DNA from 3 places in the Peribacillus sp. FSL M8-0224 genome. Region 2 is predicted to be linked to each of the others. Evidence: riboswitches for the same ligand, from Rfam matches in the RefSeq annotation. Region 2 holds a riboswitch; each other region holds the start of a gene.
What was found. Region 2 has a riboswitch for preQ1 ahead of MKX49_RS28255 (QueT transporter family protein). Riboswitches for the same ligand answer to the same signal wherever they lie in the genome.
Positions count from the first base shown of each region.

Region 1: another riboswitch for preQ1. It lies ahead of queF (preQ(1) synthase); the one in region 2 lies ahead of MKX49_RS28255 (QueT transporter family protein).
Region 3: another riboswitch for preQ1. It lies ahead of queC (7-cyano-7-deazaguanine synthase QueC); the one in region 2 lies ahead of MKX49_RS28255 (QueT transporter family protein).

Region 1 covers NZ_JBBOOJ010000001.1:93,022-103,269, forward strand. Annotated here, with positions in the region: gene MKX49_RS00465 (BA3454 family stress response protein) at 97-387, opposite strand; gene MKX49_RS00470 (EamA family transporter) at 482-1,318, opposite strand; PreQ1 riboswitch class I at 1,470-1,515, shown strand; gene queF (preQ(1) synthase) at 1,620-2,120, shown strand; gene MKX49_RS00480 (aspartate kinase) at 2,323-3,669, shown strand; gene MKX49_RS00485 (nitroreductase family protein) at 4,239-4,799, opposite strand; gene MKX49_RS00490 (ABC transporter ATP-binding protein) at 5,247-6,995, shown strand; gene MKX49_RS00495 (ABC transporter ATP-binding protein) at 6,970-8,760, shown strand; gene MKX49_RS00500 (carbon starvation CstA family protein) at 9,138-10,248, shown strand, end outside.
Region 2 covers NZ_JBBOOJ010000002.1:50,379-60,626, forward strand. Annotated here, with positions in the region: gene MKX49_RS28245 (PAS domain-containing sensor histidine kinase) at 1-1,547, opposite strand, end outside; gene MKX49_RS28250 (TVP38/TMEM64 family protein) at 1,664-2,320, opposite strand; gene MKX49_RS28255 (QueT transporter family protein) at 2,444-2,929, opposite strand; PreQ1 riboswitch class I at 2,936-2,980, opposite strand; gene MKX49_RS28260 (YbaK/EbsC family protein) at 3,153-3,674, shown strand; gene MKX49_RS28265 (hypothetical protein) at 3,781-4,593, shown strand; gene MKX49_RS28270 (DUF3892 domain-containing protein) at 4,677-4,976, opposite strand; gene adhP (alcohol dehydrogenase AdhP) at 5,290-6,303, shown strand; gene MKX49_RS28280 (sigma-54-dependent transcriptional regulator) at 6,346-7,773, opposite strand; gene MKX49_RS28285 (sensor histidine kinase) at 7,775-9,394, opposite strand; gene MKX49_RS28290 (iron-containing alcohol dehydrogenase) at 9,407-10,248, opposite strand, start outside.
Region 3 covers NZ_JBBOOJ010000001.1:3,829,667-3,839,914, forward strand. Annotated here, with positions in the region: gene MKX49_RS18400 (SRPBCC family protein) at 1-367, shown strand, start outside; gene MKX49_RS18405 (SRPBCC family protein) at 410-850, shown strand; gene MKX49_RS18410 (TetR/AcrR family transcriptional regulator) at 1,027-1,596, shown strand; gene MKX49_RS18415 (DUF4260 domain-containing protein) at 1,649-1,996, shown strand; gene queE (7-carboxy-7-deazaguanine synthase QueE) at 2,041-2,769, opposite strand; gene queD (6-carboxytetrahydropterin synthase QueD) at 2,762-3,232, opposite strand; gene queC (7-cyano-7-deazaguanine synthase QueC) at 3,232-3,897, opposite strand; PreQ1 riboswitch class I at 3,952-3,994, opposite strand; gene MKX49_RS18435 (methyl-accepting chemotaxis protein) at 4,179-5,858, shown strand; gene MKX49_RS18440 (hypothetical protein) at 6,308-6,523, shown strand; gene pgsB (poly-gamma-glutamate synthase PgsB) at 7,311-8,492, shown strand; gene pgsC (poly-gamma-glutamate biosynthesis protein PgsC) at 8,508-8,957, shown strand; gene MKX49_RS18455 (CapA family protein) at 8,968-10,248, shown strand, end outside.

The DNA.
Region 1 (10,248 bases), on a different contig from region 2:
ATTGCTGCAAGAGGGTCGTTAATCGTGCATATGAAAAGTATTTTGGATAGTATTTAAGGTAAAAAAAAGCAGGTATCTATTGCGATGCCTGCTTTTTTATGCTTTCCATTGTTTTTCAACTTGATGAAGGGCTTGTTGTAAAATTACTTCATGATCAGTACCCGGTTTAGTTAGGACGTTAGTTTGATAAGATTTTCCTTGGAAATCAACTGTTACTGTAACTTTTACCATTATGCATCTTTCCTTTCCTGATTCAGAATTAAATGAGGTGGTTGTACCTATTTCTTTTATACCCGTGGCAGAAGGATAATCAAACATTTCAAAAGCAGTAAAATCGAGAAAGTTAATATTCAAAATTATCTGATATTTTTCAGGAGGTGTCAACACTTTTTTTTTTGACCTACTCTATTTTCCGGTTAAATAAAAAACGACCTGGCTTAAATACATGACAGCCAGGTCGTTTTTATTATACGAACTATATTTATATTTTAGTTAAAATAATACCGATTAATGCCGCTAGAACACCGGCAATTTGATAGGTTTTTAGTTTTTCCTTGAATATATAACATCCAGCGAATACGACAACCAAACAGTTCAGGCTGACGACAGGGAAAATGATGCTTGCGATGCCGGTGTTCAACGCAAAGAAATAACATCCATAGCCTATCATGCTTAAAAAGCCTACTAAGGAACCGATTTTGACTTCCTTTAGCTTGATTTTTTCTTTTTTAAAGGCTAGAGCCGAAAGAAGATAAAGCATTCCGCCTCCATACATTGATACAAGGATATCAAGGGAGTTTAAATGAAGACGTGTTGATGTCGTCATAAGAATGCCGAGCACACCAAAAGATAAGATGGAGAGTAATGTGTGCATCATCCATGGGACATATTGATGATTACCTTTTGCATTAGGTGTATATTGGATGACTAATGTAGCGATAAACATGCAGGCGATTCCACTCCACTGCAAGGAAGAAATATGTTCGTGAAAAATTAAAGCTGCACAGAGAATGGGGAATATGGCATTCGCTGCGATTAATGGAGATGTCAAGCTTGCCGGACCCTTTTCAAAGGCGCTTGCCATCTGGATGTTACCATTGGCGTTCAGTACACCAATTGCTGCACCAAGCATGATGGACAGCCAGTTCATCTGCAAACCATCCATTAATACTCCATAAACAATGGACAAAATAAATGCTGAAAAATAAAAGAAAAATTGGATATGTATCTTGGAATACCCTTTTCCGCTGCTCCATTTAAAAATGCTGTTATTGATTCCGAAGCATAAACTCGTGATGAGTGCTGCAAAAATCCACATTGACTTAATCTCTTCCTTCGTGTAGGATAAACTTCTTCTACATTTTAAGCTGAATGCCATCAAGAATCAAACCAAATTTAAAATGTATGATTGACAGATTAGATTATTTTTTCTATATTTACTATGACAATTTTAAAATATTTCCCGATATACGGGAGAGGTTCATAGCATCACCCTCTTAAAAAAACTATGGCTTTGATATTTTTCGCGAATCAACCATATCTTTGAGGAGATATGGTTTTTGTTATATAGAGGCCCATTTTATGAATCTCCCTGAAATGTGGGATTAGGAGGACTTTTCATGTCTGGAAGAAAAGAAGAAGAATTAAAAAAAGATATCACACTGCTTGGGAATCAAGGAACAAAATATACATTCGACTATGCTCCTGAAATCCTTGAATCATTCGATAACAAGCATCCGAACCGGGATTATTTCGTCAAATTCAATTGCCCGGAATTCACTAGTTTATGTCCGATCACGGGCCAGCCGGACTTTGCTACCATTTACATCAGCTATATTCCCAGTGTGAAAATGGTGGAAAGCAAGTCTTTGAAACTTTATTTATTCAGCTTCCGCAATCATGGTGATTTCCATGAAGACTGCATGAACATCATCATGAATGATTTAATCGAATTGATGGACCCTAAATATATTGAAGTATGGGGCAAGTTTACACCAAGGGGCGGAATTTCCATCGACCCTTACACGAATTATGGGAAACCAGGTACGAAGTATGAGGAAATGGCGAATTACCGCTTGATGAATCATGACTTATACCCGGAAACCGTGGATAATCGCTAAAGAATGGAGAGACAATGGGCATATGCCCGTTGTCTTTTTTTTAGTTATAGCTAATTTCGATCAGTGGTTCTGTCATTCTGTCCTTTTTAAAAGTACAAATGTCCTCCTATAATGGAATTTCCACTTGATTGTTTCGAGAAAAAGCGTAATAATAGGGAGAGTTAATTTTGACAGAATATTTACGAAAATAGGGGATGTCGAGATGAAAGTTGCAAAGTTTGGTGGAAGTTCACTTGCGTCAGGTGAACAGTTGAGGAAGGTATTCGAAATTGTTGTTTCTGATCCAGAGAGGAAGATTGTGGTCGTTTCCGCTCCAGGAAAACGCAATTCCGATGATATAAAGGTAACGGATTTATTGATTGAAGCTGCGGAACAGCAGCTGCGCGGGGATAACGGAGAGCATTTGATAGAAGATGTTGTATCCCGCTATGCGAGCATTGCTGCAGAGTTGGATATATCCGAGAGTGTCATCACAGGGATTCATGAAAATTTAATGGCACTGCTGCATGCAGATCAATCTAACCCGAAGCGCTATCTGGATGCCTTGAAGGCCGGTGGCGAGGATAATAATGCGAAGCTGGTCGCAGGTTATTTCCAAAGCCTTGGAGTGGAGGCGCAGTATATCAATCCGAAGAAGGCAGGCTTGATCGTAACGGATGAAGGTGGATTTACCAGGGTGCTGCCAGAGTCTTATGATCGGTTATATGCTCTGCGTGATGAGCCAGGAATCGTTGTATTTCCAGGATTCTTCGGATATACGTTAGATGGTGATGTGTTAACCTTCTCAAGAAGCGGTTCCGATATTACGGGTTCGATTCTTGCTAATGGGGTCAAGGCTGATTTGTATGAGAACTTTACGGACGTGGATGCCGTTTATGCGGTGAATCCAAATGTGGTTTCCAATCCGAAGGGAATCCGGGAACTAACCTATCGTGAGATGCGTGAGCTTTCTTATGCAGGTTTCTCGGTATTTCATGATGAGGCGCTGATTCCTGCATTCCGTGCGGGAATACCTGTCCATATCCAGAATACGAACAATCCGGCGGCACAAGGGACCCGCATTGTGAATACACGGGATAATACGAACGGGCCGGTTATTGGGATTGCGAGTGATAAAGGATTTTGCAGTATTTACATTAGCAAATATTTGATGAACCGGGAAGTTGGTTTTGGCCGGAAACTGCTGCACATCCTCGAGGATTATGGAGTTTCATATGAGCATATTCCATCAGGCATCGATGATGTGACGCTTATTCTTAGGCAGGACCAGATGAAAGGGGATGCCGAGAAGAAAATCATTTCCCGAATCAAGAAAGAGCTTCATGCCGATGAAGTGAATGTGGAGCATGATCTTGCCTTGATCATGGTTGTAGGGGAAGGAATGCGCCATAATGTCGGTACAACGGCAAGAGCGTCAAAAGCCTTGGCCGAAGCAAAGGTGAATATTGAGATGATCAACCAGGGCTCTTCGGAGGTAAGCATGATGTTCGGTGTGAAAGGGCACAACGAAGAGACGGCAATTCAGGCATTATATCACGAGTTCTTTTGAGTATGAGCGTTTAGGGACCTCCTTTTAGAAGGGGGTTTTTTGCGATTAATCTTTTAATCACTAAACATACCTTTTTATCTGGTTCTTTATGGTAGTGGCAATGACTGTGTGGGGATAATCATTACAAGCTAACAGACGCGCTGCAGGGTTCAGTGCGTCTGTTTTAATTTAATACCCATATGACAAGTGGCAAATGCAATTGGAGGAGATCGGAGTTGACGCTCTTGAAGCGGATAAAAAGGGGGGTCCAACCTCATACATATCTTACACCAAATTATAAATGATCTTGCTGAATAAAATCATGTTTAGAAAGCATCCTTATCACCTAGTTAAATACTTCTATATAATACAAAAAAAGAATGTAGGAATAAGTTCTATCTATATGTGATTGGAGTGTAAGGCACGAGGCTCCTGCGGGAAAAGCGCGTCTAGAGACGAAAGCGAGTGCCTGGAGGGGAAATCAACGTTCAAATTGTAAAAGCATAAAAAAACTGTAGAAAACCCGGTTTTCATCGAGTTTGTCTACAGTCTGAGACTCCAACTGGAAGATTGGAGGCTTTCCTTTTATGTTAGTCCATAATGGTCAGGAGTTGATCGATCGCGTTCCTTGGACGCGGGGCAGGGATCATATCGGGATAGCCAACGTGAAGGCTGCCGACGATCTTCTCGCCTGGGTTCACGCCCAAAGCTTCACGAAACTCCATGCTGTGTATCATGCCGTATGTTTCCCATATCATCCCGATTCCCTGTTCCCAGGCAAGCAGGCTGAAATTCTGGATCAAGGCACTTGTAGCCGCATAATCTTCTTCACGTGTCATGGGATTCGGATTCTCTTCCATGATCACTGCGACAAACATCGGTACACCTATGAGTTTATTATATCCTCGCTGTCCGGCTGCTTTTTTCTTTTCAGGGTCCTTCTCTTTGCCTTCCATGAATGCACGTGTTGCTTCTGCGAGTTTTAAACGGCTATCACCATGCACCACGACGAAGCGCCATGGCTGGGTCATTTTATGGTTCGGTGCCCATGTCGAAGTTTCCAATAATGATTGGATGGTATCAATAGGAACAGGAATGTCCTTAAATCGTTTGATGCTGCGCCGTTCTTTAATGATATCTTCTAGTTTCATGATCATCCTGCTCCTTTAATCATATATGTAAGTTTAATAGTTGAAAAAAATAATCCCCGGCTGCCTAATATGCTTCCAATGTGAATAAATTACTTGAATAAAGAGGGGGCAATATTCTAGTGACTTGCATTCGCTAATGAGCATATAATTTTACTAGGCACAGAGAAGCCGGGGCGACATTGTATCTATGTACAATATCAAAAGGGTACGATAAGAGAATATCGTAATTGCTTATCAAATTTCAGAGATCGATAATGAAATTGAAAATCATTATCAATTAGAATTTTCGCTTATTTCCTGTTATTTGTCAAGGGTATTTATAAAAAAAATTCAAGATATTTACCAATGCTTTAAAACAGTTAAAATCTTTTAAAAAATCTGTATAAAAATGTATAATGAGAGGATGAAAAGATGCTATTTACATACGGAGAATCGAAGGTGTCATAGATGAAAAAATTGTCCTCATTTCTTAAGCCATACTGGCTTTTGATCATTCTTGCTTTATCCTTAATGATTGTCGAGCTCGGGGTAGAGCTATTACAACCTCTATTTATAGCAAAAATCATTGATGATGGCATTTTGCAGAAAGATTTATCGGTGGTGATTAAATGGGGAAGTGTCATGGTTGGACTTTCCGTTTTTTCATTTCTTGGCGGGATCGTTAATTCATTTACGGCATCACATGTAAGTCAAAGCTTTGGACATGATGTCAGGAAAAGCCTTTTTGGTAAAATACAGGCGTTTTCTTTTGCGAACTTGAATAATATCCCGACTTCCTCGTTGATCACAAGGATGACGAATGATGTTACCCAACTTCAAAATACGATTTTTATGGGCTTGCGTATCATGGCAAGGGCGCCGTTGATCGTAATCGGCGGAGCGATCATGGCTATTGCGGTCGATTTGAAATTATCCCTCGTATTGGTCATTTCAATTCCGGTTCTGGTTTTCTTCTTGGGATGGGTTATGAAGCGGGCGGCTAATCTGTTTAAGCTCGTCCAGAAAAAACTCGATAATGTCAATGGAGTCATGAGGGAAAACCTGATAGGCATGCGCTTGATCAAAGCTTTTCTTCGTAAGGAGCATGAAATCGGCCGATTTGACGATGCGAATGAAGAGTTGAAAAGAAAGACTGTGTCTTCCCTTCGTTTAATTGAAACGACGATGCCTGTGCTGATGCTTGTCATGAATGTGGCGATTCTGATCATTCTCTGGCTTGGAAGTGAATTTATAACAACGGGAGATATACAGGTAGGGGAAGTTGTGGCGATTGTCAACTATGCCACGAGGATCGCGGCATCCCTTTCCGTTTTTTCATGGCTGATCATGGTCATTTCCCGTGCAAAGGCTTCAGCGGAACGTGTGACGGAAATATTTGAAACCCCGATAGATATTGATGAAGGTAAGGCGGAAAGCAAGAGTGGGGCCGTCAATGGGGGAGGCATTAAGTTTCTGGATGTATCTTTCCGCTATCCTGGAACCGAAACCCCGATATTGAAAAACCTGACCTTCTCCATCGATCCGGGAGAATCGCTTGCCATCATAGGAGCGACAGGATCAGGGAAAACATCACTGTTTCAGCTGATTCCGAGATTATATGAAGTTGAAATCGGCTCCATTCAAATTGATGGCCAAGATCTGAAAGATATTCCCTTGAATTCGCTGCGGAACAGGATCGGCTATGTACCGCAAGAGGCCCTGCTTTTTTCGGGGACCATAAAAAATAATGTCGCTTGGGGAAAAGAGGGTGCCTCGATGGAGGAAATCATGGCTGCGGCCATGCATGCTCAGGTCCATGAGACCGTAATGAAACTTCCGAAGCAATATGAAACCCAGTTAGGGCAAAAAGGAGTGAACCTTTCGGGAGGGCAAAAGCAGCGCTTATCGATTGCAAGAGCATTGGTGCGCAAACCGAAGATTCTCCTTCTGGATGATAGTACAAGTGCCTTGGATTTGAAGACGGAAAGTAAATTGCTTGCCGCTTTAAAGGACTATACATGCACAACGCTCATCATTACACAAAAAATCAGTACAGCCATGGAGGCTGACAAAATCTTGTTGCTGGAAAGCGGTCAAGTCCTTGCGCTGGGGAAACATCAGGATTTGATGCAAACAAGCGATCTTTATCGAAAAATCGTTCACTCACAGTTTGGGGAGGAGGGGATTTCGCTTGAGTCGAAGAATATCCCCCGATAAGGCAAAGTCTAAACCGGTCAACTCCTGGAATACGGTAAAAAGGATCATTCCCTACTTGGCAACGAATAAAAGCCTGCTATTTTGTGTCCTTTTCATGGTACTGATAAGCTCGGTTTTGGGATTGCTTGGACCCTTTCTTGTTGGGATGGCCATTGATGATTATATTGTCACAAGAGATAGCGGGGGGCTGATCAGCCTTCTTTTAGGGCTTCTCGGAGTCTACATATTTTATTCCCTTTCCATGTGGCTTCAGAATTATTGGATGATCGGAATTGCACAGGATACGGTTTATGCGATGCGCAATCAACTATTCAAAAAGCTTCACCAGTTGTCCATTCCCTTTTTTGATCGGCGTCAGCACGGGGAGTTGATGAGTAGGGTCACGAATGATATTGAAAATGTCAGTTCCACTTTGAATAGTTCCGTCATCCAGATCTTTTCAAGTGTGCTGACACTTGTCGGGACGATCGGAGTCATGCTGTATTTGAGCCCTTTATTAACTATTTTAACCTTATTCATCGTTCCTCTCATGTTCTTCGGTCTGAAGTGGATAACGAACAGGACGGGAAAGCTGTTTAAAGCACAGCAGAAGAACCTTGGAGAACTGAATGGGTTTATAGAAGAAACGATTTCCGGACAACGGATCGTAAAGGCTTTTTCACAGGAAGATAAAGTGATCCGTGATTTTATCATCCGGAGTGAAAATTTAAAGAAAGCCGGATTCCTATCACAATCATACTCAGGGCTGATCCCAAAACTGATGAATTTACTGAACAACTTAAGTTTCACGGTAATAGCCGCTGTCGGCGGGTTTTTGGCGCTGAGTGGCATAGGTACGGTTTCCATCGGGGTCATTGTCATCTTCACAGAGTACTCAAGGCAATTCACCCGTCCGCTCAATGACCTGGCTAACCAATTCAATACACTCCTCTCAGCTGTTGCCGGTGCTGAACGGGTTTTCGCCATACTTGATGAAAAAGAAGAAGAAGTGGATGAGAAACAGGCTTCTGAACTTCGTGAAGTCCGCGGTGAGGTGGACTTTGAGGGTGTTTCCTTTTCGTATAATGATGAGGAGCAAACGATATATGATGTTAGTTTCCATGCAAAAAAAGGGGAGACCGTCGCGCTTGTAGGTCCCACGGGGGCAGGTAAGACCACGATCATTAATCTTCTTGCCCGTTTTTACGAGCCGAACAGCGGCCGGATATTGATTGACGGCCAGGATATCCAACAGGTGACGAGGTCCAGTCTCCGTAAGCATATGGGCTTCGTTTTACAGGATTCCTTCTTGTTTCAAGGTACGATTCGTGAAAATATCCGCTACGGCCGGCTGGAGGCGGAAGATGAAGAAGTGGTGAATGCAGCCAAGCTTGCCAATGCCCATTCCTTTATCATGAAACTGCCAGATCGATACGATACCATCTTGAATCAAGATGGCAGTGGAATAAGTCAGGGGCAGCGCCAGCTAATATCGATTGCCAGGGCTATTTTAGCGGATCCCGTTTTATTGATTTTGGATGAAGCGACAAGTAGCATAGATACGATAACCGAGCTTAAAATCCAGGAAGCATTACAGCGCTTGATGGAGGGAAGGACAAGTTTTGTCATTGCCCACAGATTGAATACAATTCAGCAAAGTGATCAAATCCTCGTACTTGATGAAGGAAGGATCATTGAAAAAGGATCCCATGATGAATTGTTGCGGCAGAGGGGTTTTTATTACGATCTAAACCGCAGCTCATTAAGGGAAAATCAGATAGGATAAAGAAAAAATGTGTGCCATCCGGCGCGCATTTTTTGTGTTGGTCCCATAATGAGCATCATAAACTTGGGGATTGCATCCCGTTCATTTAATGATGAATCTTCTAAAAATGCGTTCACACAATACGATTTTTATAAAGCATGGAAATCATTGATTCCACCAAAGTGGGAAAGGAGGGAATTATCGACAAAATAATGGAAAATACTTTACAAATTGACTAAATTGCTATTGCTAAAAAACCTTATGGTAACATATAATTCAGAATATATATAAAATTCTTTAAATTTAATGGGTACGGGGAGAAATACTGCCCTGACCCCTTATAAATGAAGGTTTTTTTATAGTTGTACACTAGATCGATAGAGAGGAGATGGAAAAAAATGAAAGCGCTTAAGTCTGTTATTCTTTGGGGGATCATATCTGCATTGGGTGCGGTGAGCTTTGGTTTCGTCGCGCTAAACCGGGGGGAAAGCATCAATGCCATGTGGATTGTTACTGCGGCACTCTGTGTTTATTCAATTGCATACCGCTTTTATAGTAAATTCATTGCACGGAAAGTGTTTGAGCTAGATGACAATCGCCAGACTCCATCGGAAGCGAATAATGATGGGAAAGATTATGTACCTACAAACAAATGGGTGTTGTTTGGCCACCACTTTGCAGCAATTGCCGGAGCTGGACCTCTCGTAGGCCCTATCCTTGCAGCGCAGATGGGATATTTGCCAGGGACGCTATGGCTTGTAGTCGGAGTTGTTTTGGCTGGTGCCGTACAGGATTTCATCATTCTTTTCGGTTCGATGCGCCGTAACGGCAAATCTTTGGGAGAGATGATCAAAGAGGAGATTGGACCGATTACAGGCTTGATAGCGATGATCGGTATCCTCGGTATCATGATCATTTTACTGGCGGTACTTGCCCTGGTTGTCGTAAAAGCGCTGGTGGGCAGTCCGTGGGGAATGTTCACGATTGCCTCGACCATACCGATTGCAGTCCTGATGGGCATTTACATGCGTTATATAAGGCCGGGACGGGTTGGTGAAGGGTCGATTATCGGAATCATACTTTTGATGCTCGCGTTATATTTCGGCCGCTTTGTAGCCGAGAGTGCAACATTGGCGCCAATGTTCACTTTCAGCGGGGAAACGATTGCCATCATGTTGATTGTCTATGGTTTCGTTGCCTCCGTTTTGCCTGTATGGATGTTATTGGCACCGCGTGATTATTTAAGTACATTCTTGAAAATCGGTACGATCATCGGACTTGCACTTGGTATCTTTATTGTCATGCCGAGCCTTGAAATGCCTGCCGTCACTCAATTCATCGATGGAACGGGACCTGTATTTTCCGGCAATTTATTCCCGTTCCTATTCATTACGATCGCTTGTGGAGCGGTATCGGGATTCCATGCACTCGTTTCCTCAGGTACAACTCCTAAAATGATTGAACGCGAATCACATGCACGTCCAATCGGATACGGGGCGATGTTGACTG
Region 2 (10,248 bases):
ATGATTCGGCAACTGACTGTCAATCCTAATCCGGTTCCTTTTTCTTTTGAAGAATAGAAAGGCTCTCCAAGATGTTTTATGCGGTTTTTTTCTATTCCGCTTCCATTATCTTTGATGGTGATGGAAAGGTTATTGTTCATTCGTTCGAAATCAACCCAAATGTGGTCGGCGGATGCCTCCATGGAATTCTTGAGCATGTTTATGAAAACTTGTTTTAATTGGTTTCCCTCACATAATAGAAGCGGTATTTCATTTTTGACAGATATTGATATTTGGGTGGGGTACGAGTCCGCCTCTGGTTTCAACAAGGTTTTGACATCATTCATCAGGTCGATGATTTGATGTTTGCTGAATGGAAGTTCCTGTGGTTTTGCCAGAACGAGTAACTCGCTTACAATAAGATTGATCCGGTCCAATTCACTTAACATGATCGTGTAGTAATGTTCATAGGGATGGTCGCTCTTTTTAAGCAGCTGGACGAAACCTTTTAAAGAAGTCAGCGGATTTCGTACCTCGTGGGCTACGCTTGCGGCAAGTTCGCCGACTATCGATAATTTTTCGGTTCTTCTTAAGCGTGCTTCGGTTTCTCGAATTTGAGTGACTTCTTTAGCATAAGTAATGATTCCGACTAAATCCTCGCCAACCATCATCGGGACAAACGTACAAGAAAGTAAGATGGACTTCCCGTACTTCGTCAGGAATTCTATATCTTTCCCTTTTTTGATCCCCTTTTGGTTTTCCATGACATATTGGCATGATGTACGGATCAATTCCGCGTCTTCTGCTGAAAAATTCAAATTAATGAATGAGGCGCCATGTATTTCTTCCTGTTGAAAGCCTGTTACCGTTTCAAACCTTGGATTCACGGTCGTGATCATTCCATTTAAATCAAGCATCAGCATCGGATAAGGGTTGTGTTCAAACAATGATTTATAGCGTTGTTCGCTATCGAATAATTGATTCTCCGCGACAACTCTTTCAGATATATCCCTGCCAATGACGACTAAGCCTTTACGAGAACCATCTTCATTGAACAGGGGAACTTTAATCGTATCAAAGGTCTTGTGATTGCCATCGGGAAGAGGGATGATTTCCTCGCACCTAGTAATTTCCCCCTTTACCCACGTTTCTTCATCGGAAACTTCACAGTAGATCAAAGATTCTTTATAAAATTCGGAGTATTCCGCGAGCTCGCTATCTCTTTTTCCCTTATAATCTACATGCTCCAATTGAAATAATTGCAGCCCGAAGGTATTGGATTCAAGCCATCGGCCATCCCCATCCTTGAAATTAACGAAATCCACCATTGAATTGATGAGTGTGCGCCGACGTTGTTCCGCTTCTTTTAATCGTTTGAATTCTTCTTTTTTAGCTAAATAAAGATATAGAATTAAGCCTATTGATAAAAGGAAAACAATGCCTTCCGCCCTTTGGAGTTGAATGAAGACTTCTTTATTATGGATATTTGTAGTTAAAAAATAGTCGAATACGACTAATGTAAGAATCCCGGATAGGATATATATTGCTAAGATGGAGCGTTTGGACATGGAGATTCTCCCTGATTTTAAGACATTTCAAAGGTAAAATTACATACACATTTTAACAAACTATCGGAAAAAAATATATGCAGAATCTCTAAATAAAAAAACAGGGGCCAATGTGGTCACCTGTTTTTTCTGAAGAGGGTTAGTTTCTTCTTCTTTTTTGCACGCTTATAGATCATGAAGAATAGTAAGAAGAGGAGTGCAAGCGCAGCTAGCGTATATTGGTTCATTTCAACAGATAGCAGTCCATAGGGAATCAGTGATAGGAAGAAAAAGTATATAAGGTTGCCAAGTGCCGTCGCCAATAAAAAGTCTTTGAAAGTGATGGTGCTGACTCCAGCTGCCAAGTTAATTAAGCTTGTTGGGATAAGCGGGAAAATCCTGCCTGTAAACACGTACATGAAGCCATGCTCCACTACAGATTCTTGCCACTTTTCACCAATCTTCTTTAAAAGAAGCTCCTGAAACCAGTTTCTGGCTGCATAAAAAATGAATCCTGAGGCAACAACACTTGTAAACCAACTCCATAGATAGCCATATATGAATCCGAATATCGTGACATTGATGGTCAGGAGCAAAATTAAGGGGATGATTGTAAAAGAATTTTGTACAAACATCAATACGAATGTCACAATAAATGTAAGCAAAAGATTTTCCTTCAATATGCCAATCACAGAATCCAAATCACTTTTCCAAACCAAAGTGAACAGTTCTGCATTAGAGTATATAAAAATTGCGATTACAAGTAGACCGATTATGGTCAGGACTTTTTTCAAAGGGCCACCACCATTCTTACTAATAGTTTATCATTTTCGAGTTCAATGGTGAAAAAAAAGAGCTGCCGCATCATGCAGACAGCTCTTTTCCATTATAGTGGCTTAACGGCGCGAAGATTCCTTTTAAAGCCACTTTTCAAACTGAATTCTTTTGTTCATTCCATAAATAATTGGCGCTCCAATCAGGAGGACAACGAACTCACCGACAGCTGTAGTCATCCAGCTTAGCCAGAATGGCAAGCCAAAGGCAAGGTTCAGTTCAATTGCAATTAAAAACATTGTGAACGTGAAAAAGATAATCGTAGCGATCATACGTCCTTTAATGCCTTTTATGAAACGAGAAACATAAATGACAAGCAATAAGGCGAGCAGGGATTGCCCCACCCCAAAAATCAAATCATATGGCACCATCGGCGAAAAGAGCAGATTCGATATGAAGACTCCTCCAACGATACCGTAGATATATTTTTTATTGAATACAATCAGATGATTCAACATTTCCGGTACACGGAATTGGAACATCTCAAAAGCTATTGGTTTAAAAACCAATGAGACCGCCACATACAAGGCAGCCAATAACCCGTTTATCACGAGTGTACGAACATTCATTTTACTCTCTCCCTAGTTTTTTATCGTGGGATGGTTACGAACCACGTGCAGGCGTTTACCCGATGATTAATAGTATCCCATGTAAGCTTGTTTCGTCAATTTGTAAAGAATGGTTTTAATTTATAGGTTTCCAATCAGATGAAGCAGCACAATTGGATTTTGAATTATTGCAATGAAGGATGATATTATTTCAATATGTACATAAAAAGGAGTGAATATTAATATGTCGATCGAAAGTGTCAAAAGCCATTTTAAACAATGGAATCGGGAAGGCGACGTAAAGGAGTTCGAAACATCTAGTGCAACGGTGATTGAGGCAGCGGAAACCATCGGTGTTATCCCAGCGCGGATTGCCAAGACCCTTTCCTTTAAAGGGGAAGGTGAACACGCGATTTTGGTCGTTGCCGCAGGGGACGCGAAAGTGGATAATAAGAAATTTCGTCAGACGTTCGGTTTCAAGGCACGAATGCTTTCACCTGATGAAGTGCTTGCACAGACCGGCCATGCAATCGGAGGCGTTTGCCCGTTTGGCCTGGCAAACGATTTAGCTGTTTTTCTTGATGTATCGATGAAACGCTTCGAGTCATTGTTTCCGGCTTGCGGCAGTTCAAACTCTGCAATAGAACTTACACTCGCTGAATTGTTTGAATATTCAGGTGCAAAGGATTGGGTAGATGTTTGTAAGGGGTGGGAAGAAAAGCGGAATGTGGATACGGCGGCAGGAAATGCAGTTGATGGCATTTGAAATGGGATGGAATCCACTACAGTGAACTTTATTTGCGGGGGCCTCATGCATTTCTTTTATTAAAGCGGAAAACGGGCAGAAAGTGTTCCTGATCGGAGGGTGAAAGATGTTAAATGGAAGCGAAAGAAAAAGCAATAGCAGCTATCTGAGTCTTAAAACTCTTTATGAAAAAAATATAACGGTTAAGAGCATTGCCCAGGAGCTTGAGTTTTGCCATAAAAACGATCTGGCGCTGGATATCCAGAAAGCAATGAAAAAAAAGAATTTTGATATATTGGCAGTCCAAGATCAAGGGGAAATCATCGGATATATCGAAAGGCAAGAACTAGGTGAAGGAAGTATTTCTGAATATATGAGAAACTTCTCACCAAGGGAAATGGTTTCGAATTCAACCCCTTTGATTCAGCTTCTCCATATTTTTAAGAATAAGACAAGGGTGTTCGTATTAGAGAATAATTCAATTAAAATGTTGATTACCCATGCCGACCTCCAAAAGCCTCCGATCAGGATGCTGATATTCGGATATATTACCTTATTGGAAATGAGGATGAGCGATATCATCCTGGATAGATTCGGCGATGGCAGCTGGTATCCAATGATCAGCGAAGACCGTTTAGAAAAGGCAACTGAATTATATAAAAGGAGAATCGATAAAAATGAGGATATCAATATAATAGAGTGCCTGCAAATCAGTGATAAATTCGATATTATACATAAAGATAAAGAATTGAGGCACTTCTTCCAAATCCCTTCGAAAAGTAAAGGGAAGAAGGATGCGAATGCCATCCGAAAATTACGGGATAAGATTTCCCATGCTAATGAACTGGGTCTGGACATGTCATGGATGGAAATCATCGAGGTTGTCGAGTCCTGCGGCCGACTGCTCGAAATCTCTGAATCCTATCCTTATGAAAAATAAGATCCAGCTAATCATGCTGGTTCTTTTTTTTGCGCATCCAGATAGAAAAAAACTGCCCATATCAGGCAGTCTCCCCGAAAAACTCAAAACTCCGGCAGTTGATCCAGGTTATTTTCTTTAATCCCATCGGGCTCACTCCGTAATATGTCACGTCCATATTTATGAAAGACGTCAACGTTGGCCAGGTTGCCAGCTTTGGCTTCCGCAAGGGCTGTGGGGTAGTCGAGTTCGCGGCCGGAGTCCGTCTTGATGGCGATAATATTGTCCTCTTCATTTTTCCTTACGGCGATGATTTCTTCTTTTCCTGCTGCTGAATCACTTTGGTTTGCTTGCGGTGTTCCCTGCTGTTTATATGACTCATAGGCTTCTTCAAATTTGTCCATGTTTTAGGCACCTCCTATTTATAGGGTGAACCATTTTTCCTGCAATATACAAACCGGATTTCGTCCAACTTGGGCCGTTAATTCGTCCAAATGGGCCGATCTTTCGGCACTTTTTTTTTTTGAATGCTGTCGTCTTGGCCTTTTTGCATTGGCATGGCACTTGCAACTATTTTAAGTAGTGCAGTAGTGCAAGTTTAAGTAGTAGGTGTAAGCAGTAGCAAGAAATAATATCCACTAGATTAAGGGAGGAATAGTAATCATGAATGTAAAACAAGGGGCAAGCACTGTAAATGCAAAACAACAGGTCAAGACAATGAAAGCGGCGGTCGTCAATGAATTTAACCAAAAACTTGAGATTAAGGAAGTACCGATCCCGGAATTGGAATATGGTGAGATATTAGTGAAAATTAAAGCCTGTGGCGTGTGTCATACCGATTTACATGCTGCACATGGTGATTGGCCGGTAAAACCCAAGCTTCCGCTTATCCCGGGACATGAGGGTGTGGGCATTATAGAAAAGGTGGCAGAAGGCGTAACTTCCTTGAAAGTGGGTGACCGTGTTGGGATCCCTTGGCTTTATTCGGCCTGCGGCGATTGTGAATATTGTCTGACCGGCAGGGAAACGCTTTGCTTGGATCAATTGAATGCAGGATATTCCGTTGACGGCGGGTATGCGGAATATTGTAAAGCACCAGCCAAATATGTGGTGAAGGTTCCTGAAGGGCTTGACTTTGCGGAGGTATCACCGATTTTCTGTGCAGGTGTAACGACTTATAAGGCGCTTAAGGTATCAGAAGCAAAACCTGGTGATTGGGTAGCGGTTTATGGAATTGGCGGATTGGGACATGTTGCCCTGCAATACGCAAAAGCGATGGGCTTTAATGTCATTGCTGTCGATATTCAAGATGATAAGCTTGATCTGGCAACGGAACTGGGGGCGGATTACACGGTTAATGGGCTTAAGACCGATCCTGTACAGGCCATTAAGGATAAGGTTGGCGGCGTGCAGGCATCCATTTCTGTGGCTGTTACGAAAAAAGCATTCGAACAGGCTTACAGTTCAGTCAAGAGGGGCGGCACACTTGTTGTAGTCGGATTGCCGAATGATGAACTTCCAATCCCGATTTTTGATACAGTGTTAAATGGGGTGACTGTAAAAGGGTCCATCGTCGGGACGAGAAAAGATTTACAGGAAGCTGTTCAATTTGCGGCTGAGGGTAAAGTCAGAACGAATATTGAAACAAGAAAGCTTGATGAAATCAATGACGTGTTTTCAATGATGGAAAACGGAGAAATCAACGGCCGCATCGTATTGACGCTAGAATAGGAACAGAGGAGGAAGCCCTGGAACGGGGCATCCTCCTTTTTATTATGTCTGGCTCTTTTCATTTAATATATAACGCAATTTCCTTATGGATATTTGCAAGCGTTTGGCAGCTTCATTCCGGTTGCCGTAGGTTTTTTGCAGTGCCTGCATGACGAGCTCCTTTCCAATTGTTGATTGAAGCTGTTTGATTTCCGTAAGGATTTCTTCAAGCATCAGTTCATCCTTCTCATTAAAATCAGCCACCAGCCTTTTTCGCCACTCTTCAAGAAGGTTTTCTGTTGACTGTATCTCTGGTGACACATTTTTGTCAGGTGTGATCTGGCTGTTGGATAGTGAGATATCATTGGCGGTTATTACTGACTTATTGTCTGCAAGAGTTAGCGTGCGCAAGACCACATTAGATAGTTCGCGTATGTTGCCTGGCCAGTTGTATTGCTGTAATTTTTCAATGGCTTCATTGGAAAATGAGATATCTCCATGACCATTTCTCTCAACCAAGTGACGGACAAGCAACGGAATATCCTCTTTTCGGCTCCTTAATGGCGGGATATCCAGAGTCACGACGTTTAGTCGGTAAAATAGGTCTTCCCGAAATTTATTCTTGTCCACTGCCTGCTGCAGGTTTTCATTGGAGGCCGCCACTAACCGGGCGTTCGTCCGTAATGTCACGCTGCTGCCAACCCGCATGAATTCCCGCGTTTCCAAAACCCGAAGCAATTTGACTTGAATGGCCGGACTTGCATCCGCAATTTCATCAAGGAAAAGCGTCCCGTTCCCAGCAATTTCGAAAAAACCCTTTCGCAGCTGGGTCGCTCCGGTGAAAGCGCCCTTTTCATGACCGAATAATTCGCTTTCAAGCAGGGATTCAGAGATCGCTCCGCAATTGATGCCGATAAAAGGTTCATGGTTTCGGGGGCTGGCTATGTGGATGAAGCGTGAAAGCACTTCTTTCCCGCTTCCGGTTTCTCCTTCGATTAATACATTGACGGATTTTTGGGCAACCTTGAAGGCCGTTTCAATCAAATTCTTCATTAAAAGACTTTCACCGACAATGAGTCCTGAATCCTCGGCAAGCTTATGGATGAAATGCTGGTTCAATGCTTCATTTTCATTCAATAGGTTGTCAATCTGCCTTTCCAGTACTTCAATATCCACGAAGGGTTTTTCCATGTAATCACTCGCGCCGAGTTTCATGGCATCAACAGCGGTCTTGACGGTGCTGTATCCGGTCATGATCAGTACCTTGCAACGCGGCTGCAGTTGTTTTAGATGCTGCAGGAGGGAAAGTCCATCGCAATCCGGAAGCTTCAAATCTATCATTGCGACATCAAAACGCTGCTGATTCCAGTCGATTTCATGAAACTCCTTCCCGCTATTCACAACTTGTACGAGGTAACCTTTCATCGTAAAAAGGCGGGATAGAAAAGTCCCAACCTCTTTCTCATCGTCTACCACAAGTAAATGAACCACCTTAACATCCCCTTTCTTCCTCTGTTAGTAAGGGAAGCCTCAGGAAAAAAGTGCTTCCATGTCCTGGTGTGCTCAAAACGTCGATCTTTCCGCCATGGTCCTTGGCGATGCCAAGGCTTACAGACAGCCCCAAACCTGTACCTTTTTCACGGTCTTTAGTCGTATGAAAGGGATGGAATATGAAGGGCAGGCGTTCTTTTTCAATCCCCGTTCCGTTATCAGTCACCTGAACCACCATGAACTTGTTTTTTGAATAGGTAGTGATCGAAATCGATTTTTCCGTTTGCGCGGACTCATCCAATGCGTCCTTGGCATTCAATAGCAAGTTGATGATGATCTGTTCGATTTGCGGCTGGCTGCCCTTTATGAAAGGAAGATCTTCCTGAAGGCTAAGATGGAGGGAGATTTGCTTCTTCCCAAGTTGGTACTTCAATAGGTTCAGAACCTGGTGAATGGCCTCGTTAATAGAGTAATAGTGGAACCGATACTCATCCTGCCTAGAAAAGGTAAGCAGGCTTTTCACGATTTGCCTGCATCGGTCCCCGCAAATCTTAATGTCGTCCAATAGCATATAATCCGGATTGTCCTGTGGGGTTTTCCGTAATAAAAGTTGTGAGTTACCAAGAATGGCCGTTAATGGGCTGTTCAACTCATGGGCAATCCCAGCTGCCATTTCACCAATCGCCCCAAGTTTACCGGCATGTAATAGCTGGACTTCCATCTGTCTTCTTTCGGTGACATTTTTATAATAAGCAATGACCCCATATACTTGATGCTCCTTATTCTGAATCGGGTAAGCATGCATTTCCAAGATGGTATCATGCTGAAGGAGTATTTCCTGAAACCCTGGCTTATTAAATGAAAAGGTATCCTGAATCAGATTTTGCGATTTTTCAATTAAAGGAACCAAGTTGGAAAAGACCCTGGCTGAATCATTGGATTGATAGACCGTTCCTTTGTGATCGAAGACGATGATCATATCTTCAACTGCCTTGAATGTATCCTCCCACTCCTGTTTGGAATGAAGAACTTCCTTATAAAGCTGGGCATTCTCCAAAGTTAACGCAAGCTGATTGGATAGTTGCTCAAGAAATTCGAGTTCAGCTTCATGCCATGTTTTCTTTTTCTTCCTGCCGAAAGTCCAAATTCCGATTTTTTTACTTTTTCCGTATAAAGGAACTAATAGAAGTGATTCGATCTCAAGGGATAATAGACGCTCTTTTTCTGGGAAGTCCGGTAACTGGTTAACTTCCACCTGAATCGGCTGCTTTTCTTTCAAGGCCGATGAGAATTCCTGAAAAGGGTGTAACAGGTTTTTGGGATCCATTTCAAGATCGCAGTGACCATTAGGGCAGATGTGAAGCAGGGCAGGTTCTTCCTCATATAATATGACAAAATGACTGTCATCGAAGGTAATGAGCTGCTTAAGTTTTTCAATAACATTTCGGAGAATCTCTTGGATGTCGATTTCCATATTCATATTTTTTGTGATGTCATTCATGATTTCAAGCTGCATATTCTTCTTCTTCAGCTGATCCACGGTTTTCTTAAGTTCCGTGTAATACGTTTTTTTTGAAGATTTAACGCCTGTCATTAAATCTATCAATTCATGTTTGTTCATGCTTTTCACCTCTTATAGGGCTGTAAGAAGCAGCTGATTAATCTGTTCTAAGGACATATCACGGGGGTTTGTGATCATGCAGGCATCCTCAAGAGAGGTCATCCCTATGGGATCTATCATTTCTTTCGTAATGCCGACATCACTTAAACTCTTGGGAGCCCCTATATCCCGGGATAATTCCCTTACGAAGTGAATGGCAGCCATTCCTGCTTGCTGCTCCGTCAATGCCCGTGTATCGATGCCCATGATGTCTGCAATCTCGCTGAATCGCCTTGGTGAGGCAATTCGATTGAAATCCATGACATGGGGAAGGAGTATCGCATTGATTTCACCATGCGGAAGGAGGTACTTGCCGCCTATGGCATGTGAAATGGCATGGGCAGCTCCCAAAATGGCATTGGAAAAAGCCAGTCCAGCCTGCAGGCTCGCCATCGCCATCGCCTTTTTTGCTTCCTCATTATGCCTGGATGCAACAGAGGGGCGTAAGTGGCGGGAAACGATGGAAAGCGCGTTTTTAGCTTGTACATCGGTCAAAGGTGTCGCAGCGATTGAAACATAGGATTCAATGGCGTGGGTTAACACATCCATTCCGGTAGCTGCGGTCAAATCCGGTCCCAAGGTGGTTAAGGTGGCAGGATCGACTATTGCAATATCGGGGACGAGTGATTTTGAAATGATCGTCATTTTTTTCTCGCGGAATGAATCGACGATCACCGAAAACTGGGATACTTCCGAACCCGATCCTGCAGTGGTCATGATCATCACCATGGGAGGGAGGGGAGAGTGGACTTTATCAACACCTTCATAATCACTGATGATGCCGCCATTCGTTACTAAAAGGGCTACCCCTTTGG
Region 3 (10,248 bases), on a different contig from region 2:
ACAAGTTCAGTCTGACTGGCAAGAAGGGTCAGCCGTTAAATATTTGCTGGAAGATGGGCGGATTACCGATCATGGGCATGTACTTAAATGCGAGCCGTTGCACCTGCTCTCGTTTACATGGATCATGGCAGGAGACGAAACACCTCGCGAGCAGCCTACACGGGTCACTTTTGAATTACAGAAAATGGACGATTCGACTGTGAAGTTAATTCTTAGGCATGAGGAGCTATTGGAGACGGATTTCGTATATGATGACAATACCTTTGAAGGCTTGAATAATGGATGGCCAGCCCTTTTAAGTAACCTGAAGAGCTTGCTTGAAACTGGACGGACCCTCCCGCCCATATCAGTAGACTGGGATAATTAAACGGAAACTATAAAAACACATTGAAAGAGAGTTGAGTTAATAATGGATACCCAAATAATCACGAAATTTAAGATAATCAAGCCAGCTAATGAAGTGTTTGAAGCCATTGTGAATCCTGAAAAAATCGGGAATTTCTGGTTCTCATCAAGTTCGGAAAGATGGGAAAAAGGCAGGACGCCTACATTGAGATACAACGAATACGATGCTGAAGTGGTCATTCATGTATTGGAAGTAGAGGAAAATAGGAAAATCGTGTTTGCATGGGGCGGAAATGATCAAGAAACGATTGTTACCATTACACTAAAAGAGTTGGATAAAACGAGTACGATCATTGAAGTGAACGAATCTGGATTGAGTGAAGACGACCCTGAAATAATAAACAAAATGATCGGACAAAAAGAAGGTTGGGTATATACATTAACCTGTTTAAAGGGTTATTTAGAAAATGGCGTTACTACTTTGAGAGCATCATTAGTTTTTTAATAAATTGCATAAACCCTCAATAAACTGGGGGTTTATCCTTTGCAACACTGGTGAAACAAATGGCAAAATCCCACTTAAAAAACAGTACTTTATCATTCGACCTAATAATTGACATTTGAAAATCCGTGAGCTATCATCCTAATTAACCAGTGGTCAATTAATAAGGAGGTGACAAGATGTCGCCAAGGAAATCGGCAGGTCAAGAATTATCCAGGGACATGGTTTTGAATGAAGCTAGAAACCTTTTTGCAGCGTTAGGGTATTCGAATGTCTCGATGAGGCAATTGGCTAAATCATTGGATTGCAGTCATGGAGCCATTTATTATCATTTTAAAAACAAGGCGGAAATATTTTATAGTTTGGTGAAAACGGATTTTTCCGTTTTAAATTCTTTAATCGATGATATCATCCTGTCGAAAAATGACCCTTCTGTAAAAATGGAAAAGATTTTATTGTGCTTCTTGGAGTTCGGTTTAACCCAACAGAATCATTATTCCATCATGTTCTTATCGAAGGAAAAAGAAATTCAGCAGTTACTTCAATTCGACTCTAATAAAACATACGAAAAGCTAATCCAGTCCTTGACGGATCTAACGGACAACAAACTAAATCCTGCATCCATTTGGTCGATTTTTCTTTCTCTTCACGGATTCATAACTTTTTATATTAATTCTGAGCTATCTTATCAAGATGTAAAAGGTTTAGCCTATTTTCATGTAAAAAATATCACCAAGAACATCATATAATTTTTTTTGGATATAATTGACCAATGGTCAATTAAACTTTGGAGGTTATGAAATGGTGAAGAAATTCCTTCATATTGAAGGACTTATGGTCCTTTTAGCGGTGATTTACATCTATTCGTTATATGAATTCAGCTGGTGGATTTTCCTCTTGTTGATTTTGTCCCCTGATGTTTCCATGCTGGCCTATCTGATCGATGATCGGATTGGAGCAAAGGTTTATAACGCATTCCATACTTATATCGTGTCCATCTTCATGATTTTGTTAGCCATATTCCTAAAGTCGGATGCATGGATGATGATTGGTTTAATTTGGACAGCACATATAGGAATGGATCGCTTATTTGGATATGGCCTTAAATACACATCATCCTTCAAAGCTACACACATGCAAAGGTTGTAATAAGCTTAAAAGGCAGTGTGATTAAACATCACACTGCCTTTACTTTACACGCCCCGCTTGTTACCCCATATATAGGTATGCAGCTGTGGCAGGACTTTCACATCATTCAATTCATCATCCGCTATCACTTTATCAATTAACTCTTCGTACTTCTTCAATAGGCCGCTGATCAATTGTCGATCATCCGCCGTCCTGCTGTCGTCATTGCCGACTTGCAGATAAAAGGGAATATCCGGGTAACGCCCATGTACATGTTTGGCATATTGATAATCTTCCTCGTTAAAGACGACGATCTTCAATGAAACATGTTTTTCTGGATTTCGATTGGCAAGATTCGAGATGATTTGGTCAAGCACGGTAAAGTCCGTGTTCATTCCAGAGCTCGGCGGCTTAGGTGAGATAGTCAGTTCATCAATATCGAGAAACCAATCCTGCCATCGGCTCCCTTGTGTTTCGACACCTATTTTCATTTTATTTTCATGTAAGATCGCTATCAAGCCGTTCAGGTTTTTCAACAGGGCCGGGTTTCCCCCAGATATCGTCACGAAGGAAAAACCGGAACCCCCAATTCGCTTCAGCTCATCCCATATTTCATCGGCAGTCATCTGAACGGTATCTTCCTTACCTGTGCCATCCCATGTAAATGCGGAATCACACCAGGAACATGAATAATCGCAGCCGGCCGTCCGAACGAACATGGTTTTTTGACCAATGACCATTCCCTCTCCTTGGATGGTCGGCCCGAAGATTTCCATAACCGGGAGTTTACTCACTTTCCATCCACTCCCGTCTGGCTTCGGCATAGCTTGTCGGCGTTTCGTACAGTCGAACAAATTCGACTCTAGCACCCTCATATTCTTTTAATGATAGGGCTTCGGCCATTTTTTCATAAATCCAGACAACCATATTTTCAGCTGTTGTATTCATGAGCGGCAGGGTTTCATTCAAATAACGATGATCCAGGTGGATTTCGATTTCATTTTTCCATATATCCTTGATGTCACCAAAATCTATCATCAACCCGCGTGAATCCGTATACCCGCTCAATCCGAAAATGACTTTATACGTGTGGCCATGCAGGTTCTTGCATTTCCCTTCATAGTCATGCAGATGGTGCGCCGCGTCAAAGGTGAATTCCTTACTCACGAGAACCCTCTTGTTTGTATACTTCAATTGGCTGCGCTGAATATCTTCATCTATTTTCTGGAGTTTATCCACTATCTTAAAACCGTACATCATGAAAGCACCTTCCGTCTGCTTACATAGTCATCGAGTCCTTTTTTCCGCAGATTACATGCCGGACAATCTCCACAGCCATCGGAGATGATTCCGTTATAGCAAGTCAGGGTCTTTTCGCGGACAAAGTCGAACGCGCCAAGCTGGTCAGCAAGCTCCCATGTTTCCTCTTTATTAAGCCACATTAGCGGCGTATCAATCACGAATGACTGGTCCATCGATAAGTTCAAGGTCACATTCAACGATTTAATGAATACATCGCGGCAGTCAGGATATCCGCTGAAATCCGTTTCACAGACTCCTGTGACAATATGTTTAGCGCCAATCTGGCTCGCCAGCACTCCGGCAAACGAAAGGAACAGCAAATTCCTCCCTGGCACGAACGTCGACGGCAGTTCCCCTTCTTCTCCGTCCGACACTGCGATATCACTTCTTGTCAATGCATTCGGTGCCAGTTGGTTCAGCAGCGACATGTCAAGGATATGGTGGTTCACGCCCAATTCCTTGGCAATGTTTTGAGCGCATTCGATTTCCAAGCTATGCCGCTGATTATAATCGAACGTCACCGCTTCCACTTCCTCAAATCTCTCCAATGCCCAAAACAGGCACGTCGTACTGTCCTGCCCTCCGCTAAACACAACCACTGCCTTTTCTTTCTTCTTCATTCTATAAAACTCCTTTTTACGGAAAAAAACAGCACCCTAAGAATAGAGCACTGTTTCTCCTTAGTTTTTTTGAGAGGGTAGCTAGAACCTCTTCCGCCTTAACGCGGAATATTATATTTTTCCAAGTCAATAGTAACTTGAAAATGATAAGAAATCAAGATGTTTATATAAAGTGAACATTAGACCTGGTGGAAAATTTGGTTAACTTTTCATTACTTAAAAATCACATTAAAAATCCGATAAAAAGAGTGAATAAAATATCGATAAAGGGGTCCAATAATTTGAAAAGCATTAAAGCAAAGGTATTGGTGGCATTTTCACTCATCATATCTTTATGTGTCATCTTAGGAGCATTCAACATTTATAGCAGCAACAAGTCACTGGTATACTCACAGGATATCATCGAAAGGGAACTTCCGCTTCTTTTCCAAGACGAAAAGCTCCTATATAATCTATCACAAAGAACCGCATTCGTCCGGGCCTATATTCTATATGGCGACGAGAGTTATAAAGAAAGGTTCTTACAATATACCGAAGAAAGCCAGGTCATCCAGGAGGAACTCCTAGCCTTAAGCGATTCTGATAAAACAAAGGAATTGATCGAGAAGAGCGTGGATTGGAGGACGATGATTGTAGAACGGGTATTTATCCAGTATGAAAAAGGAAATGAAGAACGCGCCAAAGAGATACTCAAAAATGAAGTGGCGCCAATCAGCAATGAAGTAATGGAGGGTTTCAAGGAGCTTGCTTCTAAACGCGAGGAATTGATTGTCGCTTCAGGTAAAACCGTCATCGAAAGCGGGAAATCGGTCAAGACGACAAGTATCATCTTATCCATTGCAGCAGTCCTTATCGGCCTTGTGCTGGCGCTTGTTACTGCCAACCTCATTACCACCCCCCTCCTTAAAATTAGGGACAGGATGAAAATGGTGGCTGACGGAGAGCTGAATCATGAGCCCCTGGAGCAAAAGTCATATGATGAACTGGGCGAATTAACGGTCTCCGCCAACCTAATGCAGAAAAACCTTCGTGATACGATCGAAAAAATGCTCGTTGTTTCGCAATCCGTTACCAACCAAAGCGAGGATCTGACTCAATCAGCAAATGAAGTGCAGCAGGGCAGCAAGCAAATAGCGTCTACGATGTATGAACTTTCGGAAGGTTCGGAGTCACAAGCCAGCCGGGCAGCCGAAATGGTTCGCATGATGGATGATTTCACCGGCAGGATCGAGTTGGCCCACCTGGAAGGAGCGGATGTGGCTAGAAGTTCAACCGAAATCCTTTCCTTGACCAAGGACGGCACCGCTTTAATGCGCAGTTCAGTCCAACAGATGCAAAGTATTGATGGGATTGTCAAAAATGCCGTAGAGCAAGTGAAAGGGCTCGATTCTCAATCACAGCAAATCTCGCAGCTTGTGCAGGTCATCAAAGATATATCCAATCAAACCAATCTATTGGCGCTGAATGCAGCCATAGAGGCCGCTCGTGCTGGTGAACATGGCAAGGGCTTTGCCGTCGTCGCCGATGAAGTGCGGAAACTCGCTGAAGAGGTCACACACTCCGTTGGGGATATCACCAATATTGTCTCCGCCATTCAAACGGGTTCAAAAACAGTCGTCCACTCCCTGGAAGATGGTTATACTCAAGTGGATGAAGGCACGAAACAGATCACACTCACAGGCCGAACCTTTGAAACAATCAATCACTCTGTCGGGAATATGGAAATGAAAATACAGCATATTACCGAAGAATTGAACTATATCTCCACAAATAGCAAAAAAATCAATCAGGCTATCGAAGATATCGCTGCCTTTTCTGAAGAGTCCGCGGCAGGAATCGAACAAGTCTCCGCCTCCGCTCAGCAATCCAGTTCTTCGATGGATGAAATCACGAATCATGCCAGTGAACTTGCATCTTCGGCAGAATTGCTGACTGCACAGGTTAAGAAATTCCAATTATGACACTAGCAAGTTCCCGCTGCTTGAATGCGGGAACTTGCTTTTTTTCTCCTATTATAAGTGTTGTTTCATTTTCGTATATTCGGGGAATATATAACTATACAAAATAATGAACCGTTAAAAAAGCAAATCTATCAAAAGCGGCTGGAAGTGAATATTTTCCTTTGTTTTCAGAATATTTAGTGTATAATGAATATAATCAAAGGAATATTTTAACTGAAATAATGATTACTTCCAATACCTGCAAATCCAGACCTTTCCTTTCAACACCATGCACGGGCCCATATGCTCAGTAAATATCGATTGCATGCTTTCTCTCGAATCAAACCATTCACAACTTTATTCACACAAAAACATATTTTCCACTCCAAATTTGTAAAAAAAGGTTAAACTACACCAACGATATGTTACTATTAAACTAAGACCTTTTAACCCCATAAGGAGGAATTCATATGAAACGTTTTTTCAAATTCATCGCAGATTTTAAAGAAAGAAAAGCACTGGAACGGGAAACCGAAGAATTCTTTCGCAAAGAATACGAAAATTATATGAAGATGAATCCTGACAATCAAGGAAAAAGAAGGAGATTAGCTCCTAGACTTTATGTGATTGATGGCGGTAAAAAGGGCTCCAACCTTGAGATTTCTGACAGAAAGAAATCCAGTTAACCTGATTCCTTCCATTATCAGCTACCCAAGCTGTAACTCAAGACCCACAAAAGTTAAATCTCCATGATTAACGGAGATCCGTGACCATTACATTCATTTACAATATATAAGCCGAAAGCTCAGATATGCTTCTGGGCTTTTTTATTTTTCCTTCTTCTATAAACACTATATTTATAGAAGAAACTAGGTATTTTTTAAAAGAAATGGGTTAACTTTAGTTTATTTCATGTTTTAGGTAAAAGTTCAATTATAGACCCCTGGGTATTACCAAGGAAAAACCGAAAAATATTTAAAAAAAAGAGATGTGTTCTTTTACTCATCTTTATCCATATTCAAAAGAGTTCAACTAATTGAGTCGTTAGATGCAATATTTCACATTGAATGACAAATGCATAAAAATTGTAACGTTTATGTCAAACAATGGGTATAAACAATTAATAAACTGTAATAAACCTCACTTTTAAAAATTAATTATTATTCAAATATAGCCATTATGAATTAGGTTCAAATACTCATAAACCTATTTTACTTCTGACCAAAATAGGTTTTTATTAAACTTTCCATAATTTAGTGTAATAAAACCTCGATTCCCTCAATTTTCAGCCATATCTTTGTACTCATAAAACAATTTATCCCATTAGATACTATTACACTCTAATATACATATATTTGAAAAAGCTGACGATAACTATATTACGATAGAATAATTGACTCTTGCCTATTAAGTTTAAAATCATGTAGTGTGTATTCAGTAATTCAAATATTTGAAAAAAAGAGAGGTTAAAAAATGGCACCAATATTTATTTGTGCGATCTTTTTGCTTGGCTATGGCATTTTTGAACAAAAACGCCATCAGAAGCGTCTCGACTCCATCCCGGTACGTGTGAATGTGAATGGGATTCGAGGGAAATCGACTGTAACGCGTCTAATTACAGGTGTGATCCAGGAAGCTAAATACAAAACAGTAGGTAAAACAACCGGAACATCAGCAAGAATGATCTATTGGTTTACCGACAAGGAAAAACCGATTGTACGACGCCCGGAAGGACCCAACATAGGAGAACAACGGCGTGTAGTTAAAGAAGTTGCCGACTTAGGCACGGAAGCACTGGTTTGTGAGTGCATGGCCGTACAGCCTGACTATCAACTAATCTTTCAAAACAAAATGATCCAGGCAAACATTGGGGTCATCGTGAATGTATTGGAAGACCATATGGATGTCATGGGACCGACATTGGATGAGGTTGCTGAAGCCTTCACTGCTACCATTCCCCATAATGGTCACTTAATAACCATCGAAAGTGAATATTTGGACTTTTTCAAGCAAATTGCCAAAGAACGCAACACAAAAGTAATCGTTGCAGACAACTCCAGAATATCGGAAGAGTTCCTGCGTGAATTCGACTATATGGTATTTCCTGATAATGCATCACTGGCCTTGGCCGTTGCTGAAGCTTTGGGCATTGATGAAAAAACGGCTTTTCGCGGCATGTTGAATGCGCATCCCGATCCAGGTGCCATGCGGATCACCAAATTCGGAGATCCCATCCAGCCAACTTTCTTTGTCAATGGCTTTGCTGCAAATGATGCATCATCGACGCTGAACATATGGGAACGTGTCAATACGTTCGGATACAGCACAGAACCTCCTATCGTCATCATGAATTGCCGTGCCGATCGTGTGGACCGTACTGAGCAGTTTGCAAGAGATGTATTGCCTTACATAAAATCTGAAATCGTCATTGCCATTGGTGAAACCACATCACCGATTACAAGGGTATTCGAGCAAGGTAAATTGGATACTAAAGAATATTGGGATTTAGAAAACTGGTCAACTGAAGAAATCGTGGCCCGTCTCCGCCCATTGATGAAAAATCGCATCGTCTACGGTGTCGGGAATATTCACGGTGCAGCGGAACCATTAATTGAAGCATTCATGAAATCTAAAACAAAGCAAAAAGCAAGTTAAGTAGGAGGAACCTTAATGTTTGGATCGGATTTATACGTAGCCCTAGTACTTGGAGTAACGCTTAGCCTTATATTTTCAGAAAAGACGGGTGTCGTACCCGCAGGACTTATCGTGCCAGGTTATTTGGCATTAGTATTTGATCAATGGGAAATCATGCTCACCATTTTGATCATTAGTGTCGTAACTTATTTAATCGTCACCCACGGCCTTTCAAGATGGGTGATTTTATATGGAAGAAGAAAATTCGCCGCCATGATGGTGACCGGGATTTGCTTGAAACTCCTATTGGACTTAGTCTACCCCGTCATGCCCTTTGAAATATTCGAGTTTCGGGGAATCGGTATAATCGTACCTGGATTGATAGCGAATACCATACAAAGACAAGGAATGCCATTGACACTTGGCAGCACGCTTTTATTATCCGGTTTAACTTTCGGTTTAATGAACGTGTATTACCTATTCTGAGGTGCAAAAAATGAAACGGACTTTAAATGCAAAAGAAAAAACACTTATCTTTATTAAACGCACGAAGAAAAAAAATCTTAAATACACTGGAATCATACTACCTATATTACTAATCGCTTTAGTCATTACCACTTGGATGGGACGGGCTGAGGAAGTGAAAACAGTCGCAACAAAATCCGATCAACCATTGACGATGACAATGGTCGGTGATGTGATGATGGGACGTTATGTTGAAGAAGTGACGGAAAAGCACGGGTATGAATACCTCTTCCGGTATATGAAACCCTATTTTGCCAATTCGGATTATGTCAGTGGGAATTATGAACATACCGCTTTAAAAGAAGAGGTATCTAACTACAAGGAAGCAGATACTCCAATCCGGTTAAACTCCAATACTAGTGGTGTGGAAGCCGTTAAAGATGCTGGCTTCTCTGTGGTGTCATTGGCAAATAACCATATGATGGACTATGAAGAACAAGGACTCCTTGACACGATTGATGAATTTAAAAGTGAGGATATGCACTATGTCGGTGTTGGATCGAACACTGCGGAAGCAAAAAACAGCATCGACTATGCGGATGTTAATGGCGTACGTGTTGCAACACTTGGCTTCACAGATGTTTACGGTAAGGATGCCGTATCAAAAAATGATAAAGCCGGACTATTGAACTCCAATCCTGATTTATTATTTGAAATGATCGGCAAAGCAAGGAATGCCAAGCAAGGCAATGCAGACTTGGTTGTGGTGAATATGCACTGGGGACAAGAGTATTCAACCTCAACAACCGATCGGCAAAAAGACTTGGCTAAAGCTATCATCGATGCGGGCGCTGACATCATCATCGGGCATCACCCCCACGTGCTTCAATCGTTTGATGTTTATAAAGATGGAATCATTTTCTATAGTCTAGGAAATTTCATATTCGATCAAGGCTGGACACGCACAAAGGATTCAGCCATGGTTCAATACCATTTAGCGGAAGACGGAAAAGCTACAATCGATGTCGTACCGCTGCAAATTGAAGAAGCAACACCAAGGCCAGCTACCTCTTCCATTGACAAATCACGTGTTTACCGACAGTTGACGAAGGAAACGAGTGAAAAAGTCCAGTGGTCTAAAAAAGAGGATCGCATCGAGATTACCTTGGATCACAAGAAGGTAATCGATCATAAGGCACAGCGTGAACAAGAGGAAAAGGCAGCAATGGAAAAGAAAGCTGCACTAGAGAAAAAAGCAGCACAAGAGAAAAAGGCCGTACAAGCTAAACAACCGGAAATGCAACCCATTCAG